Regions from separate parts of the Pontibacter akesuensis genome, predicted to be linked through region 1. Evidence: riboswitches for the same ligand, from Rfam matches in the RefSeq annotation. Region 1 holds a riboswitch; each other region holds the start of a gene.
The links. Region 1 has a riboswitch for S-adenosylmethionine ahead of metH (methionine synthase). Riboswitches for the same ligand answer to the same signal wherever they lie in the genome.
Positions count from the first base shown of each region.

Region 2: it holds a riboswitch for S-adenosylmethionine, as region 1 does, so the genes downstream of both, A0W33_RS01210 (ATP-grasp domain-containing protein) here and metH (methionine synthase) in region 1, are expected to answer to the same signal.
Region 3: it holds a riboswitch for S-adenosylmethionine, as region 1 does, so the genes downstream of both, A0W33_RS01285 (Na+/H+ antiporter NhaC family protein) here and metH (methionine synthase) in region 1, are expected to answer to the same signal.
Region 4: it holds a riboswitch for S-adenosylmethionine, as region 1 does, so the genes downstream of both, A0W33_RS14805 (O-acetylhomoserine aminocarboxypropyltransferase/cysteine synthase family protein) here and metH (methionine synthase) in region 1, are expected to answer to the same signal.

Region 1 is NZ_CP014766.1:1,893,661-1,897,856, reverse strand. Features, by position in the region: gene rplU (50S ribosomal protein L21) at 1-279, shown strand, start outside; gene rpmA (50S ribosomal protein L27) at 345-614, shown strand; SAM riboswitch class I at 1,453-1,561, shown strand; gene metH (methionine synthase) at 1,634-4,196, shown strand, end outside.
Region 2 is NZ_CP014766.1:301,092-305,287, forward strand. Features, by position in the region: gene hrpB (ATP-dependent helicase HrpB) at 1-999, shown strand, start outside; gene msrA (peptide-methionine (S)-S-oxide reductase MsrA) at 1,201-1,731, opposite strand; SAM riboswitch class I at 2,022-2,123, shown strand; gene A0W33_RS01210 (ATP-grasp domain-containing protein) at 2,485-3,468, shown strand; gene A0W33_RS01215 (LLM class flavin-dependent oxidoreductase) at 3,471-4,196, shown strand, end outside.
Region 3 is NZ_CP014766.1:319,340-323,535, reverse strand. Features, by position in the region: gene A0W33_RS01295 (hypothetical protein) at 1-153, opposite strand, end outside; gene A0W33_RS01290 (N-acetylmuramoyl-L-alanine amidase) at 203-1,123, opposite strand; SAM riboswitch class I at 1,295-1,398, shown strand; gene A0W33_RS01285 (Na+/H+ antiporter NhaC family protein) at 1,629-2,966, shown strand; gene A0W33_RS01280 (DUF58 domain-containing protein) at 3,202-4,196, opposite strand, start outside.
Region 4 is NZ_CP014766.1:3,501,154-3,505,349, reverse strand. Features, by position in the region: gene metX (homoserine O-acetyltransferase MetX) at 1-977, opposite strand, end outside; gene A0W33_RS14805 (O-acetylhomoserine aminocarboxypropyltransferase/cysteine synthase family protein) at 984-2,306, opposite strand; SAM riboswitch class I at 2,603-2,712, opposite strand; gene xseA (exodeoxyribonuclease VII large subunit) at 3,011-4,196, shown strand, end outside.

The DNA.
Region 1 (4,196 bases):
CAGACCAAGGTAGAGAGCGGTAAGTTCATCTACGCCAACAAGCTTTCCGGCAATGAAGGTGACGCCGTTGAGTTCGCCAATGTTCTTCTTACAGACGATAACGGTAACATTACCGTTGGCGCTCCTTTCGTGGCTGGTATCAAGGTAACAGGCAAGATCTTAGGGAACGTTCGAGCTGACAAGGTTCACATCTTCAAGAAGAAGAGAAGAAAAGGGTATAGAAAGTCGAGAGGTCATCGTCAAGACTATACGAAAGTTCTTATCGAGAACATTGGTTAGGCAGTAAGAAGAAATTTTATCGTTGAATCCTTTCAGGGCTAGCCCTGAGTTAAATAGTTAAAAAAATGGCACACAAAAAAGGAGCTGGTAGTTCGAACAACGGCCGCGAGTCGCATTCTAAACGACTGGGCGTTAAGATTTACGGTGGCCAGGCGATCATCGCTGGTAACATCATTGTAAGACAAAGAGGTACTGCACACCACCCAAGTGTAAACGTAGGTATCGGTAAAGACCATACCTTGTTTGCTTTGACAGATGGTGTTGTTCAGTTCAGAAAAGGAAAGAAGAACCGTTCTTACGTTTCTGTAATTCCTGCCCCAACTGCTGAAGCTTAGTCTTTAGCGTAGTTTTACAAAAGAAGAGGGATGCCGAAAGGTATCCCTCTTCTTGTTTTATACTTGTTTGGTTGTGATAAGTAAAGCTTCCCTGGCGCGAGCGTCCGCTTGTGCTTTTAACTGCCATGGCTTTGCGCAACTTATACTTGCATAGCTGCTGCTTACTGCAACTTCAACCAAGCTATCCGTTCTAGCTACGGTTTATCCTCCAGCTCCCAGATACCTACTGTTTCACATTCGGCTTTGGAACGCTCACGGCCGCGAGGCCCCGTCCTCGGGCATCGCGCTGTGTGCCTGAAGCTGCTCCGGGGGTAGGGGCCCTCTATTCGCTCCGCTGCGGGCTGCCCTAGCGGGCACCGCAACATGCACAAGGCGCTCAACCCAAGGACTGGAATCGGTTCAGCTAGTAAAAGCAGTAGCTAAATAACAAAGGCTAAGTCCCCCTTTGAAGGGGGTAGGGGGATGTTCATACTTTTGCTGACGCTTTACCGGTCTTTCTCTGATCTACTTTTCCCAACCCCGTATTTGTCATCCTGAAAGGATCTTGGTGGAAGAGCGACTAAGCTAAAAACATAGCGCTTATACTTCAACAACAGCAGTCGCAGCCCCCCCTCCTTGCACAAGGAGGGGCTGGGGGTGGTTTGATTACAGTATAGCAGCACTCCCCCCCTGTTTTTAGGAGAGGGCTGGGGTGAGGTAAATTCCCCTCCTTAAACAAGGAGGGGTTAGGGGTGGTTGGGCCAATGGAGCCATGCCAGAACCAACTGTCCCCTCTGTTTCTTCACATTTACACGCAACTAATTTCCTTTTCCCACGGATATACCGTTACTTTGTAACATTCTTATCAAGAAAGACTGAGGGACAGGGCCCTGTGACGTCTTAGCAACCATGTTGAAAGCTTGGTGCTACCTCCCTCCTGGAGCAACTGCTGCCAGGGAAGATAAGACTGCTCCCGCCTAAAGCCGGGTGTTTTTCTTGATAAGCTGCGTAGATGATTTACGAGAAGAAAGACACCACACATGACCAATTCACATCCGATTCATAAGCTGCTGCAAGAGCGCGTTCTTGTGCTGGACGGCGCCATGGGCACCATGATTCAGCGTTACCAACTGCAGGAAGCTGACTTCCGCGGCGAACGCTTCAAAGATCACTCCGGCGACCTGAAAGGCAACAACGACTTGCTGTCCATCACCCGCCCGGACGTAATCAAAGCCATACATGCCGAGTACCTGGAGGCTGGTGCCGATATCATCGAGACCAACACCTTTAGCGGTACCAGCATCGCCATGGCCGATTATCACCTGGAGCACATCGTGTATGAGCTGAATTATGAATCAGCAAGACTGGCACGTGAAGCGGCAGATGAGATAGAGGCGAAAGTACCGCGCAAGCCGCGCTTTGTCGCCGGTGCTATCGGCCCCACGAACCGCACCGCTTCGCTCTCCCCGGACGTGAACAACCCCGGCTATCGCGCCATCACATTTGACCAGCTGGTAGAGGCGTACTATGAGCAGGTGCGTGGCTTAGTAGACGGTGGCTGTGACCTACTGTTGGTGGAAACGGTATTCGATACGCTGAACTGTAAAGCGGCGCTTTTTGCCATTGCGCAGTATGTGCAGGACGGCGGCAAAGAACTCCCGATCATGGTGTCAGGTACGATTACGGATGCCAGCGGCCGTACTTTGTCTGGGCAGACGGTGGAGGCTTTCTGGAATTCCATCTCGCATGCGCCCATCCTTAGCATCGGCTTTAACTGTGCTCTCGGTGCTCGCCAGCTGAAGACGCACATCCAGGAGCTTTCACGCATTTCCGATACCTACATCAGTGCTTACCCAAATGCCGGTTTACCGAATGCCTTTGGTGGCTATGATGAAACGGCGCAGCAAATGGGCGAAATTGTGGAAGAGTACCTCAAGGAAGGGCTGGTGAACATACTCGGTGGTTGTTGTGGCACCACACCAATGCACGTAAAGGTTATCTCTGACCTGGTGCAGAAGTATAAACCACACGTTCCTACACCAGTTGCTCCCCTTCCACGCTACAGCGGCCTGGAGCCCCTCACAATTTACCCGGAAAGCCTTTTCGTGAACGTAGGCGAACGCACCAACGTAACCGGCTCCAAAAAATTCGCCCGTCTGATTGTAGAGGAAAAATTTGAGGAAGCTTTGTCGGTGGCGCAGCAGCAGGTAGAAGGCGGCGCCCAGATCATAGACGTGAACATGGATGAGGGCATGCTCGATTCAGAGCAGGCCATGGCCAATTTCCTCAACCTGATCGCCTCTGAACCCGACATCTCTAAGCTGCCAATCATGATCGACTCCTCTAAATGGAGCGTGATTGAGGCTGGATTAAAGTGTGTGCAGGGCAAAAGCATCGTTAACTCCATCAGTTTAAAAGAAGGAGAAGAAGCCTTCAAAAAGCTCGCCCGCAAGGTGCGCCAGTACGGTGCAGCTGTTGTTGTGATGGCCTTCGATGAGCAGGGCCAGGCCGATACCTTCGACCGCAGAATCGAGATATGTGAAAAGTCTTACCGCATCTTGGTGGATGAAGTAGGTTTCCCGCCGCAGGACATCATCTTTGATCCGAACATACTTGCCATTGCCACAGGTATAGAAGAGCATAACAACTATGCCGTGGATTATATCGAGACGGTAAAGTGGATTAAAGCAAACCTGCCGCATGCGCTGGTAAGCGGTGGCGTAAGTAACCTGTCGTTCTCGTTCCGGGGCAATGACCTGGTGCGGGAGGCCATGCACACCGTTTTTTTATACTATGCCGTGCAGGCAGGTATGGACATGGGCATCGTGAATGCGGGTATGATGGGCGTGTACAGCGAAATTCAGCCGGAGCTGCGCGACCTGATCGAAGACGTGATCTTTAACCGCCACCCGGATGCTACAGAAAAGCTGGTGACCTATGCCGATACCGTAAAAGGCAAAGGCAAGACTGCGACCGGGGCAGACAATGCCTGGCGCGATGCCCCGGTGGAAGAGCGCCTGAAGCATGCGCTGGTGCGCGGTGTGGTGGAGTTTGTGGAGGAAGACACCGAAGAAGCCCGCCAGAAAGCCACCAAAACGCTGGACGTGATTGAAGGTCCGTTGATGGCTGGAATGTCGGTGGTGGGTGATTTGTTCGGTGCCGGCAAAATGTTTTTGCCGCAGGTAGTGAAGAGCGCCCGCGTGATGAAGAAATCGGTAGCTTACCTGCTGCCGTTTATGGAGAAGGAGAAGCTGGCATCCGATACGTCGAAGTCTACGGCCGGTACGATCCTGATGGCTACCGTAAAAGGCGATGTGCACGACATCGGCAAAAACATTGTGGGCGTGGTGCTGGCCTGTAACAACTATGAGGTGATCGATCTGGGCGTGATGGTGTCGCTGGATAAGATCTTGGCCGAAGCCGAAGCGCAGCAGGTGGATATCATCGGTCTGAGCGGTTTGATCACACCTTCGCTGGACGAGATGGTGTACGTGGCGCAGGAAATGGAGCGCCGTGGCATGAAAATTCCACTGATGATCGGTGGTGCCACTACCTCGCGTGTGCATACCGCTGTGAAAATAGCGCCGCAGTATAGCGGGCCGG
Region 2 (4,196 bases), 1.6 Mb from region 1:
CGGTTGAGGGTAGCAGACAATACACTTGATTTTGAAGTCCTTGGCCTCTTAACCGCCCTTGCTTACCCCGACCGCCTCGCTCAGAAAGAAGCCTCTGGAAAAGTACGCCTCGTAACGGGGCAAAGGGCTTTGCTTCAAACAGAGCTTTTCAACGAGGCTGCTTTTTACGCCGTTGCGCATTTGGATGTCAGGCAGCAGGCGCGCATTCTTTTAGCCGCCCCAATCAGTAAAGAAGAGGTTGTGGCACACTTCGCCGAACAACTCGAGCAAGTACAGGAACTGAAGTGGGACAATACTACAGAGCGGGTAATAGCCAGGCAAATCACCAAAATAGACGCACTTACCTTAGACGAAACTGCACAACCGAAACCAGACCCGGAGCAGGTTGCGCTTGTGCTGCTGCAGGTGTTGCAGGAAAAGGGAATGGCACGGATGCCCTGGAGCGAAGAAGCGATACGTACGCGGCAGCGCCTGGCTTTTCTACACCAACTGGAGCCGGAGAAATGGTATGATGTATCGGATGCAGCATTAGCGGCAAGTCTAGAAGAATGGCTGCTGCCACACTTGGTAGGCTTGCGCTCGATGGAGCAAGTAACCAGGTTGGATTTCAACGAAATGTTATTGGCCGACTTAAGCTGGGAACAGCGGCAGGAAATGGAACGCTTGGCTCCCTCCCACCTGCAGGTACCAAGCGGTTCCCGCATCGCCCTGGATTATTCCGATGCCACCACACCAGTGCTGGCCGTGCGGCTGCAGGAGGTTTTTGGCCTGCTGGATACGCCCCGGGTTGGCGGCGGCAAAGTACCGTTGCTGCTTCACCTGCTCTCCCCTGCCTCTCGGCCTGTACAGGTAACGCGCGACTTGCGCAGTTTCTGGAACAACGGCTATTTTGATGTCCGCAAAGACCTGCGAGGGCGTTATCCAAAGCACCACTGGCCGGAAGATCCGCTATCAGCAGCACCTGTGCGTGGCACTAAAAAGCGTCCGCAGGGATTTTGATGAAGGGAGCTGCAAGTACAAAAAGTTTGCTCTGTGGGATTTGCCCTGCAGGATTTGTCATTTCGAACACTCGTGAGACGATTGTTCGAAATGACAGTGGCGCGACGATATATTAACAACTAAGCAGCCTAATGAAGGTATGCGTTTGAAGACGTATCGCAATAATCCGCGTGCTATCATCCAGCCAACGCGAACACTCCCCTACTGCTTCAGTTTGTTGGCAAACTCCTTTCTGAACTTCTCTACCTTCGGGCGCACCACGAAACTGCAGTATGGCTGCTGGCCGTTGTTCAGGAAGTAATCCTGGTGTTCCCTTTCGGCCGGATAGTAGTTTGTCAAGGGCTCAATGGCGGTAACAATGGAATCCCCGAAGGTGCCGGAAGCATCAAGCTGCCGCTTATACTTCTCCGCCAGTTCGCGCTGCTCGTCACTATGATAAAAGATAACGGAGCGGTATTGTGGCCCCACGTCATTGCCTTGCCGGTTGAGGGTTGTGGGATCGTGCGTTTTCCAAAAGACCTCCAGGAGCGCTTCAAAAGAAATTTTAGAAGGATCATACGTGATGCGGAGCACCTCGGCGTGCCCCGTGGTAGCCGAGCACACCTGCTTGTAGGTTGGGTTGTCTACATGTCCGCCTGCGTAACCCGATTCTACTTTCTGTACTCCCTCCAGTTGCTGAAATACGGCTTCTGTGCACCAGAAGCACCCGTTTCCAAAAGTTGCTGTTTCCATGTTCTGTATTTATAAGCCGTTTTTGGCTTTGATGTCTTAAATAAAACTTAACTGCTTTCGCTGCATACATACTTCAGCCGTAGCGCAGGGTTCTGTCTTAAAACTGATTTTCAGGCTACTTGTTTCATCCTGCATCAACCATTCTGCAATTGAAGCGTAAATGAAACAGCATCAGTAGCAGCTAAAGGTATAAACCACTGTACCTACATTATTTTTAGTGAAAGATTTGGTTTTGTAAAAATCAGCTGCCACCTTTGCAAACGTAAAGTCAAACTACCTACAAAGTATTTGATTTATAAAGAAGAAGGGAGAGAACAGGCTCTATGAACTTCTAGCAACCAGTTACAAACCAGGTGCTAATTCCTGCCTAAATCAGTTAGGGCATATAAATTAACAAACATGAAGTTCTCAAAAAATCACCTTAGGGAATCATCTTCAAACCGAAACACCACATTTGTTTTCGGTTCACCTGCTGCGCATTCTTTTTATACTTGTTGTTGCTGTTGTTGCTAACCCAGCTGCTTTTGCTGTGTTTATACTTGCTTTCCTAAGCTTTTTATAACACACCCTACACGCAGCTTCCAGGGATAGCTTTGCCTTTTTGTGCCCCATGCATAAGAGCTGAAGCAGTTTTGTACCCTTAAGCGAACTACGCTGGCACATCACACTCCCCGACCTTCGTTTACACGCTGCTCCGCAGCGTCTTCTACTGTACATACTTCAACTAATCATACATACTTAAATAAGCATTTTATGTCATCTAATACATCAGAAAGACCAATCGTTATATTTCACGAGCACCCGGACTGGTTCCGCCCTTTGTTTAATGAACTAGACGCAAGAGGTATTCCTTACGTGCGACAGAACGCCGCCGAGCACACGTTTGACCTGGCTTCTGACGAGCAGAATACCAGCCTGTTCTTCAACCGCATGAGCCCCTCTGCTTACCTGCGCAACAACGAGCAGGGCATTTTTTATACACTGGGCCTGCTGGCGCACCTCGAGGCGAAAGGCGTTCCGGTGGTGAACGGCTTCAAGGCTTTCCAGTACGAAACTTCTAAGGCGCTGCAGCACATTTTGCTGGAGAAATTAGGGTTACCTTATCCAAAGTCACGCATCATCAACCATGCTTCACAGGCAGTTAAAGCTTCTGAAGGGCTGCGCTTCCCGATTGTGGTGAAAGCGAACATAGGCGGTAGCGGCGCCGGCATTACCCGCTTTGACTCAGTGGAGGAGCTGGCACTTGCCGTTACAGCCGGAGAGATCAAGCTGGGCATAGACCATACGGCACTGGTGCAGGAGTTTATTCCGGCACGTGGTGGCCACATCAACCGTGTGGAGACGCTGGGAGGCAAATACCTGTATGCGATCAAGGTTTATACTTCCGGCGAAAGCTTTAACCTCTGCCCTGCCGACATCTGCCAGACAACCAACGGCAAAGAGCTTGCCCGCAACGCCTGCGCCCTGGATGCTCCTAAAAACGGACTGAAAGTGGAAGGCTTCACGCCTGACCAGGAAGTGATTGATGCCATTGAGCGCATTGTGCAGGAAGCTGGTATCGACGTGGGTGGCATTGAGTACACCATCGACGACCGTGACGGGCAGATTTATTACTACGATGTGAACGCGCTGTCGAACTTTGTGGCGGATGCGGTGAACGTGATTGGTTTTAACCCGCACGAAAAGCTGGTGGATTATCTGGAGAAGCGGGCGCAACTTAAAACACAGGAGGTATAAGTATGGAATTCGGATATTGGTTACCGGTGTTTGGCGGCTGGCTCCGCAATGTGCCCGACGAAGGCATGGCACCTACCTGGGATTACGTAAAAAAGCTGGCTCAGCGCAGCGAGGATTGGGGCTACAGCCTCTCTTTGATTGCCGAGCTGTACCTGAATGATATCAAGGGCAAAGAAGCGCCATCGCTGGATGCCTGGTCTACAGCGGCGGCCATTGCGGCTGTTACCGAGAAACTGGAGATCATGGTGGCCGTGCGCCCTACTTTTCACAACCCGGCACAGCTGGCAAAGCAGGCGGCTAATATCAGCCACATCAGCAATGGCAGGCTGTCACTTAACGTGGTGTCGTCGTGGTGGAAAGATGAGGCCACCAAGTATGGCATCCACTTCGAAGAGCACGACGACCGCTACGCCCGCACCAAAGAGTGGCTGGATGTGGTGACAAACGTGTGGGAGAAGGATCATTTCTCTTACGACGGCAAATATTATAGAGTAGAGGACAACATCCTGCAGCCGAAGCCGGCTAAGAAGCCGTTCATTTATGCCGGTGGGGAGTCTGAGGCGGCTAAAACTTTGATTTCCTCCCAGTGCGACGGCTATGTGATGCACGGCGATTCGCCGGAACTGATCGGCAAGCGCATCACGAACATGCGGGAGCGCAGAGAGAAGCTGGGGCTGCCGCCGATGAAGTATGGCGTGGCCGCCTACAGCATTGTGCGCGACAGCGAT
Region 3 (4,196 bases), 1.6 Mb from region 1:
TCTACTAAATTTAAATGAGGTAAATCCGCTTTGAATCACAAAAAGTAGAGCTGTGAAAGTAAGACCAAGAAGAACTCCAGAAACAGATAACAAAGTTTTAAAATAGTCCGAGTATTCTTTTAGAGCAGGTGGTTGTGATAATTCATTCCACATTAATCTTATAATTTTGTTTGTTGAAGCCTTATTTAAAGCACAAAAGGCACTACAAATACTTCTGATATAAGTTGTAGAGGATGATCTTGTCTTTCTCCGTCAGTACCTCGTTTACCTCCTCCTGAATAAAATGCAGCTTGAAGGCCCGGATGGCGGCAGGCATGTCACTGGTGTCGTAACCGATGATGCGCAGCGCTTCCCTTGGGTTGAAATATAATGGAATGGTGGAGACAGAATCCTGCGGCTGTATGATTTCCCCTGTTTCAGCTCCGGTGCTGTCCAGCAGGGCGATGGGTGCGGCAGGCAATAGGTATTTTTCTACCACGCCTTCATCGTACCACAGGCCATAGCCCTTAGCAGCCAGTTTCTTCCACGGGAAATTTCGGTTCGGATCGCTTTTACGGGTAGGGGCAATGTCAGCATGTCCGATGAAGTTTGCGGTCGGGATGCGGTGCGTCTCCTTTAAAAGCGCCAGCACCTGCAGCAGGCTGTTTACCTGCGCGTCAGAGAACGGTTCAGCACCGTTGTTGTCCAGCTCAATACCAATGGAGGAGGAGTTGATGTCGGTATCGTTGCCCCAGCGCCCATTGCCTGCATGCCAGGCGCGCAGGTTGTCGTTGAGCATGTGGTATACCTTGCCATCGCGCCCGATCACGTAGTGCGAACTTACCTGTGTTTGTGGTTTGGTGAACGTATCAAGTGTCTGCTCCGTGGAGTGCTGCGCCGTGTGGTGGATGATCACCAGGTTTGGCCGGCGCAGGCCTAAATTCGTGGTGCCTACCCAGTAATCGCCTTGTTGCAGCTGCTCTTCGCCCGGAATGGTGGCTGGTAGCGTGCGCAGCTGCTTAGCCAGCTCCTTCACCTGTTTCTTATGCGATCTGTTGGTGCTGGCGTAGGGGTTGTTGGAGCAGGAGGCAAGGCTGGCGCAGGCAAGCAGCAGCGAGCAGAAGGTAGTGGCGCTATACTTCATAAGGCAATTCAGATCTTTTGTTAGCAAGTATAAACTAGAGATAATTTTGCAAATGATGCAAGTATAAACGGCTAATTCATTCGATCTGATGACCTACTTGTTAGCTAAAAATAAAACAGACGTTTGTTATTCTCGGTCAGACAGCCTTACCTTTGCAGCCTCTTTATGCAAGATTTATAAAGAAGAGGGGAGAGAGCAGGCTCAATGAACCTCTAGCAACCACGGTTTCTGCCGAAAGGTGCTAACACCTGCCCATTGTTTGGGACCTATAAATATTCCACATGCACGCTTTGCTACATTATACCACCATTTCGATTCCGGCTTATACTTCTGCATCGACTGGCTGCTGTTGTTGCTGTTGTTAGCTCCTGATTTCATGGCAACTGTGCCATATATTTTCCTACGAAGCTAGGACTCCTATTCAATTAATTTTATACTTCATAAGCAACGGGTCAGGCGAAACGGCATTTCAACCTGTCTGTGCCTGACCCACGCGCATAATTTTATGAAACACATCCAAGAGTCAGGAGGGGTTGCCCTGCTGCCATTTTTCGTTTTTGTTTTTACCTTTTTAGGGGCAGGCATACTTTTAGAAGACTTCTATGCGCTGCCGTCGCCGGTGGCGGTGGTGCTGGGCATCATTGCTGCCTTTTTTATACTTCGCGGGCCTATTGAGGCGAAAGTAGATGCCCTCATCCGGGGCTGCGGCGATTCCAAGATCATTACCATGTGCCTTATTTACCTGCTGGCAGGGGCTTTTGCCACGGTTACCAAAGCGGTAGGCGGGGTGGATGCCACCGTGAACCTGGGGCTTAGCGTGCTGCCGGTACAATACCTGGGGCTGGGGGTTTTCCTGCTGGCGGCTTTCCTGTCCACGGCAACGGGCACGTCGGTAGGGGCTATTGTCGCGCTCGGGCCGATTGTGGTGGGGCTTGCAACTCAGAGTAACACGTCGCTGCCACTTTTGCTGGGCACCCTGCTGGGCGGGGCCATGTTTGGCGATAACCTTTCCTTTATCTCGGATACCACCATCGCCGCCACGCAAATACAGGAGTGCAGCATGCGCGACAAATTCCGGGTAAACATCCTCATCGCGGGTCCTGCTGCCCTCGTGACGCTGGTGCTGCTCCTGATTACAGGCTTCACCACACCTAACAGCCAGGGCATGTTACCCGAACTTCAGGATTATCAGTTGTGGCAGATCCTGCCGTACCTGCTCGTGATCATGCTGGCAATTTCGGGCGTGAATGTATTTGTGGTGCTGATGCTGGGCACCTTAGCATCCGGTGCCTTGGGTTTGATCAGCAGTCAGCTGGACCTCCTGCAATTCAGCCGCAGCGTGTACGAAGGCTTTACCGGCATGTTTGAAATATTCCTGCTGTCCATGCTGACGGGTGGCCTGGCACAGATGGTGAGTGAGGCCGGCGGCATCAATTTTCTGCTGCGCAAGATCAGCAAAGCCACCCGTGGCTTCCGCTCGGCTCAGGCGGGCATCGGCGCACTAGTAGCCGGCACGAACATGGCCATTGCGAACAACACCGTGTCGATTGTGGTAACCGGGGAGGTGGCCAAAGAGATTAGCACCACCTATAGCATCGACAAACGCAAGACCGCAGCTATCATCGATATCTTCGCCTGCGTGGTGCAGGGGCTGCTGCCGTACGGTGCGCAGATCCTGATCCTGTTGAGTTTTACAGAAGGGGAGCTGTCTTTCGTAGACTTATGGGGGCATGCCTGGTACCTGTACCTGCTGCTTTTCTTCGCCCTTGTCGCTATTTACACGCCATATGTAGATCGCTTTCTGGCGAAGGAGCCGGCCGATAAAGCTGCGGTGGCCGTGTAATGTAAAGTATAGTGCAAAAGCGGAATGAGTTTTAAAGTAAGACTGTCCCCTTAAGGGGACCACAGGGGTGTTCTTTGCAGTAGAAAATCTTATTGCTCCAGATCAGGAACGATCTCCCCAAGAGTTAACACCCCTATAGTCCCCTCAAGGGGACAGTTCAAAGGGATAGTCTGCTAAATAGGTAAAATTTATACTTGGTAGGCTGACTTTAAACAGTTCTATATCTTATTTGATATCAAATCAGACCCCTCGCTTTTAGCTCCAGGTATTTGTTGATGGTGTTCACCGTCAGTTGCTCAGGTGGGGTGAGGATGGCGTGAATGCCATGTTGCTGCAGTTGCTTCACGATCTGGCGCTTATCGTAATCGAATTTCTGGGCGATGGCCTTGGTGTATGCTTCCTCGGTGGTTCTGGCGCGCTGGTGCAGCAGGGCGTGTAGCTCCGTGTTCTCAAAAAAGATTACGACCAGCAGGTGGTGCTTGGCCAGGGCACGCAGGTAGGGCAGCTGACGCTCAGCCCCGCTCAGCGTCTCGAAATTGGTGAAAAGCAGCAGCAGGCTGCGCTGCTTTATTTTGCTACGCACCGTGGCGTACAGGCGTTCGTAATCCGTTTCCTGGAACTTTGTTTTCTGGTTGTAGAGCAGTTCCAGAATGCGCCGCAACTGGTCGGCTTTGCGTTGTGCCGGCAGCAGGTTGCTGATCTTGTTCGAGAAGGTGATGATGCCGGCCTTGTCCTGCTTTTTCAGGGCGATGTTGGAGATAACGAGCGCGGCGTTGATGGCATAATCAAGCAGGCTAAGCCCGGCAAACGGCATCTGCATCACCCGGCCTTTATCGATTAGGCAATACACCTGCTGCGACTTCTCGTCCTGGTAGCTGTTCACCATCAGCTCCGCTTTCCGAGCCGAGGCCTTCCAGTTGATCGTGCGCTGGTCATCACCGGCCACATAAGGCCGTATCTGCTCAAACTCGGAGCTGTGGCCAATGCGGCGCACTTTCTTCATGCCAAACTCCTGCAGCCTGTTCGAAATGGCCAGCAACTCGTACTGCCGCATCTGCATGAAAGACGGGTACACTGGCACCTCCTGGTCCTGGGCAAAGCGGTAACGGCGCTTGATGAGCTGCAGCGCGCTCATAGCGTACACGTTAATGGCGCCGAACTGGTAGCTGCCGCGCTTGGTGGGCCGCACCGTGTAGTGGATGATCTGCGTTCTTCCCTTGCCTACGGCCG
Region 4 (4,196 bases), 1.6 Mb from region 1:
AACTCCACCAAAAAGCCATCATGCCCATAGTTGGAATGAATGAGGTGAAAAGAGGAGTTGGGCACATGTGCCTGTACCTGATGCTGCTCCTCCACCGGGAAAAGTAGATCGGAATCTACCCCCACCACGAGCGTTCGCGCTTTCAGTTGCGCCAGCGCCTTCTCCACACCTCCCCTGTCGCGGCCCACGTTGTGCGAGTCCATTGCTTTAGAAAGCAGCCAATACGTATAAGCATTGAATCGCTGCGCCAGCTTCTCCCCCTGGTACACCTGGTAACTGGAGGCGCGGAAGTTATCGGTTATACTTTGCCCCGGCTCCCCCTGCGAGGCATGGTAGGTGTTGTAGTGCCGGTAAGAAAGCATGGCCACGGCACGTGCCGTTTTCAGCCCTTCCTTTCCGGCATCCGGGGTATCGGTTTGCCAACTTGGGTCTTGCCGGATGGCCATGCGCTGTGTTTCGTTGAAGGCAATGCCCCACGGCGAGTGGCGCGCATTGCTGGCCACCTGCACCAGCCGCTCCACCACCTTTGGTTGCAGCAGCGCCCACTCCAGTGCCTGTTGTCCTCCCAGTGAGCCGCCCAGCAGTGTATGGATGCGCCCTAGTTCCAGGTCCTGCCGCAGCAGATCGAATGCCCGCACAATGTCGCGGTTGGTGAGCTGAGGGAACGTGTGGAAGTAGGGTTGCAGCGTGATCGGGTTGATGGAAAGTGGGCCGGTGGAGCCGTAGCAGCCGCCCAACGTATTGGCACATACCACAAACCACTCCCGCGGGTCGTACAGTTTTCCCTCTCCGAAGAGACCGCACCACCAGTCGGTGCAATCGGCGTTGCCGGTAAGGGCATGGCATACCCACACCACATTGTCGCGCTGCGGGTTCAGGGTGCCATAGGTCGTATACGCCAGCTGGAGGCCCGGAAGAATACTCCCGGACTCCAGCTGAAACGCTTGCTGGTGGTGAAAAATGTGCTGTGTTGGCATAGGGTTTTATACTGCGGCTGGCTCCCCTGCCTGTACTTTGGCAAAGGCCTGCGCGATGTCTGCTTTAATGTCTTCGATGTGTTCGATGCCGGCGGAAATGCGTAGCAGCGTTGGCTCTACGCCCGCTCCTAACTGGTCCTCCTCTGAAAGCTGCTGGTGCGTGGTGGAGGCCGGGTGGATGATAAGTGTTTTGGAATCGCCTACGTTAGCCAGGTGACTTACCAGCTGCAGGCTGTTCACAAAGGCCTCCGCCTGCTCCCTGTCTCCTTTTAGTTTAAAGGATAGTACGCCTCCGAAGCCGCGTTTCAGGTATTTTTTAGCCAGATGATGGTACGGGCTGCTCTCCAGACCCGGATAGTTTACACTTTCCACCAGCTCGTGCCCCTCCAGCCACTCGGCCAGCGCCAGCGCATTCTGCACCGTTCTATCCACTCTCAGCGACAGCGTTTCGAGGCCCTGCAGCAGCAGGAAAGAATTGAACGGACTGATTGCCGGACCATAGTCGCGCAGCCCCTCCACCCGAGCCCGAATAGCAAAGGCAATGTTACCGAAGGGACCATCCGTCCCAAAAACTTCCCAAAAGTTTAAGCCGTGGTAGCCTTCGCTTGGCTCTGAGAACTGCGGGAATTTGCCGTTGCCCCAGTTAAAGTTTCCGCCATCCACAATCACACCGCCTATACTTGTGCCGTGGCCGCCGATCCATTTAGTGGCAGACTCCACCACCACGTTAGCGCCATGCTCCAACGGACGGAACAGGTAGCCCCCGGCGCCAAAGGTATTATCTACTATCAGCGGCAAATCATGCTTGCGCGCCAGCGCCGCAATAGCCTCAAAATCCGGAATGTTAAAGCGTGGGTTGCCGATCGTTTCCACATAAATGGCCTTCGTTTTCTCATCAATCAGCTGCTCATAGCTTTCCACCTCATCGTTTTCCGCAAACCTTACCTCAATGCCAAGGCGCTTGAACGATACTTTAAACTGGTTGTAGGTGCCGCCATACAGATATTTGGTGGACACGAAGTTGTCGCCTGACTCTAGTATGTTGTTCAGGGCAATGAACTGTGCGGCCATGCCGGAAGCCACCGCCACGGCCGCCACACCGCCTTCCAGTGCCGCGATGCGCTTCTCAAACACTTCGCTTGTCGGGTTCATGATGCGGGTATAGATGTTGCCGAATTCCTTTAGGGCAAACAAATTGGCACCGTGCTCAGCATTCTTAAAAGCGTAAGACGTGGTCTGGTAAATAGGAACGGCACGCGACTGTGTGGTGGGATCTATTTCCTGGCCGGCGTGCAGCTGCAGTGTTTCGAAATGCAATTTTTCAGACATGATAGTACTGGTTTTAAGGTTTAGAGAGGAAAAACAAGATTATAGAAAGACAAGGAATCCGCTGCAAGTATAGCATGGCCACAGCAGCAGAGTTAATTCTGCCACTACCCTACTTTTGCAAAGAGGAGTTTATACATGGGGAATCAACAACAGTAACACATGCTGCACAGGAGCGTGCGCATGCCAAATCCGTCAGCAGGAGCTAAACGGAAACGCTGAGGCAGCACAGAAACTGCCGGTGCTAAAAATAATTCTTCGTGTGGTGTTGGCTGAATTCCCTTGTTCATGATCGTATCAATTTATATTCGCCCGGCACCCTGCCGAGCTCAGGAATTAGCACCTTAACTACGGTAGTTAGGTTGCTAGCGCTTCTTAGAGCCTGTCTCTCCACGCTTCTTTATAAATCAATAACCGGTAAGGGCGTATTGACTTGATGTTGCAATTATACGGCAGCCTTTTCAAAAAAGCCAAACAATACATTAATTTTTTCAAATTTTAATTTATATCAGCTTCATAAGCAAGCACTTATGAAGCAACCTTATACTTATAGCACTTTGCCCTTTTGTTTTATCCGCTCTATACTTTGCTACAGGCCATCATTTTACCCTACCAGCGCTCTGTGTTTTTGTTAAGAAAGACTTATCTTAGAGCCTGAGGAACCAGTGTTCTGCTGGTAGTGCAGGAGTAAACCCATTGAGCGAGCGATGTCCCATATCTTTATCAGTCATTCCATTACCTACCAGGAGCAGCCTGCGCCGCTCTCCCTGTTTGCCCTGCACCAGCAGATACGGGAAGAGCTGGAATTGGCTTTTCCCGATAGTTATTGGGTGGTGGCTGAGGTGGCTCAGGTAAACGTAGATAGGCGCAAAGGGCACTGCTACCTGACGCTGGTGGACAAAGGCGACGACGCCCGCCAGATGCTGGCGCAGGCTAGAGCCACTATCTGGGGCTCGCGTTTCCAGATGCTGGGCCGCCACTTTGAAGAGAAAACCGGGCAGCCGCTAAAAGCAGGGCTGAAGGTGCTGCTGCAGGCAACGGTGCGCTTTCACGAGCTTTATGGCCTAAGCCTCGATGTCACGAACATCGATCCCAATTATACCATCGGCGACCTTGCCCGCCAGCGCCAGGAAACGCTGAAGCGCCTGGAGGCGGAAGGACTGATGGAGGCCAACAAGGAATTGGAGCTGCCCCTGGTGCCACAACGATTGGCCGTGATTTCTTCGGCCACCGCTGCCGGTTATCAGGACTTTGTGCACCAGCTGCACCACAACAGTTACGGCTATACTTTCAGCACCACACTTTTTCCGGCTACGGTGCAGGGAAACGAGGCCCCTGCCTCGGTCGCCGCTGCCTTTGCCAAAATCAGCAAGTATAAACACCTGTTCGATGTGGTGGTGCTGATACGCGGCGGTGGTTCTCAAACCGACCTTAGTTGCTTTGATGATTACCTCATCGCTTCCGCAATCGGTAAAGCGCCGCTGCCGGTGCTAACGGGCATTGGCCACGAGCGCGATGAAAGCATAGCCGACCTGGTGGCAAACACCCGGCTTAAAACACCCACGGCCGTGGCCGGTTTTCTGATTGACAGAAACCGCGCGGCAGAAGAATACAGCGAGAGTCTGTTCGACAGCATCCGCATGTTTTCGGCCCAGCACATGAAACTGGCCGATGACCAACTGGAGCGAATCAGCCTGCGCTTTAACAATACGACCCGCCAGGTACTGCAAACGAGCAAAGACAAACTGGAAGCGCTGTCGCGGGGACTGCTGCTGAAGCCAAAATCATACATTGAGGCACAGAAGCACCACGTCAGCAATTTGGAGAAAGACGTGAACGCCGGCACCAAAGACCTGTTGCACGAACAGGAACGCCGCCTTCAGGAACTGTCGG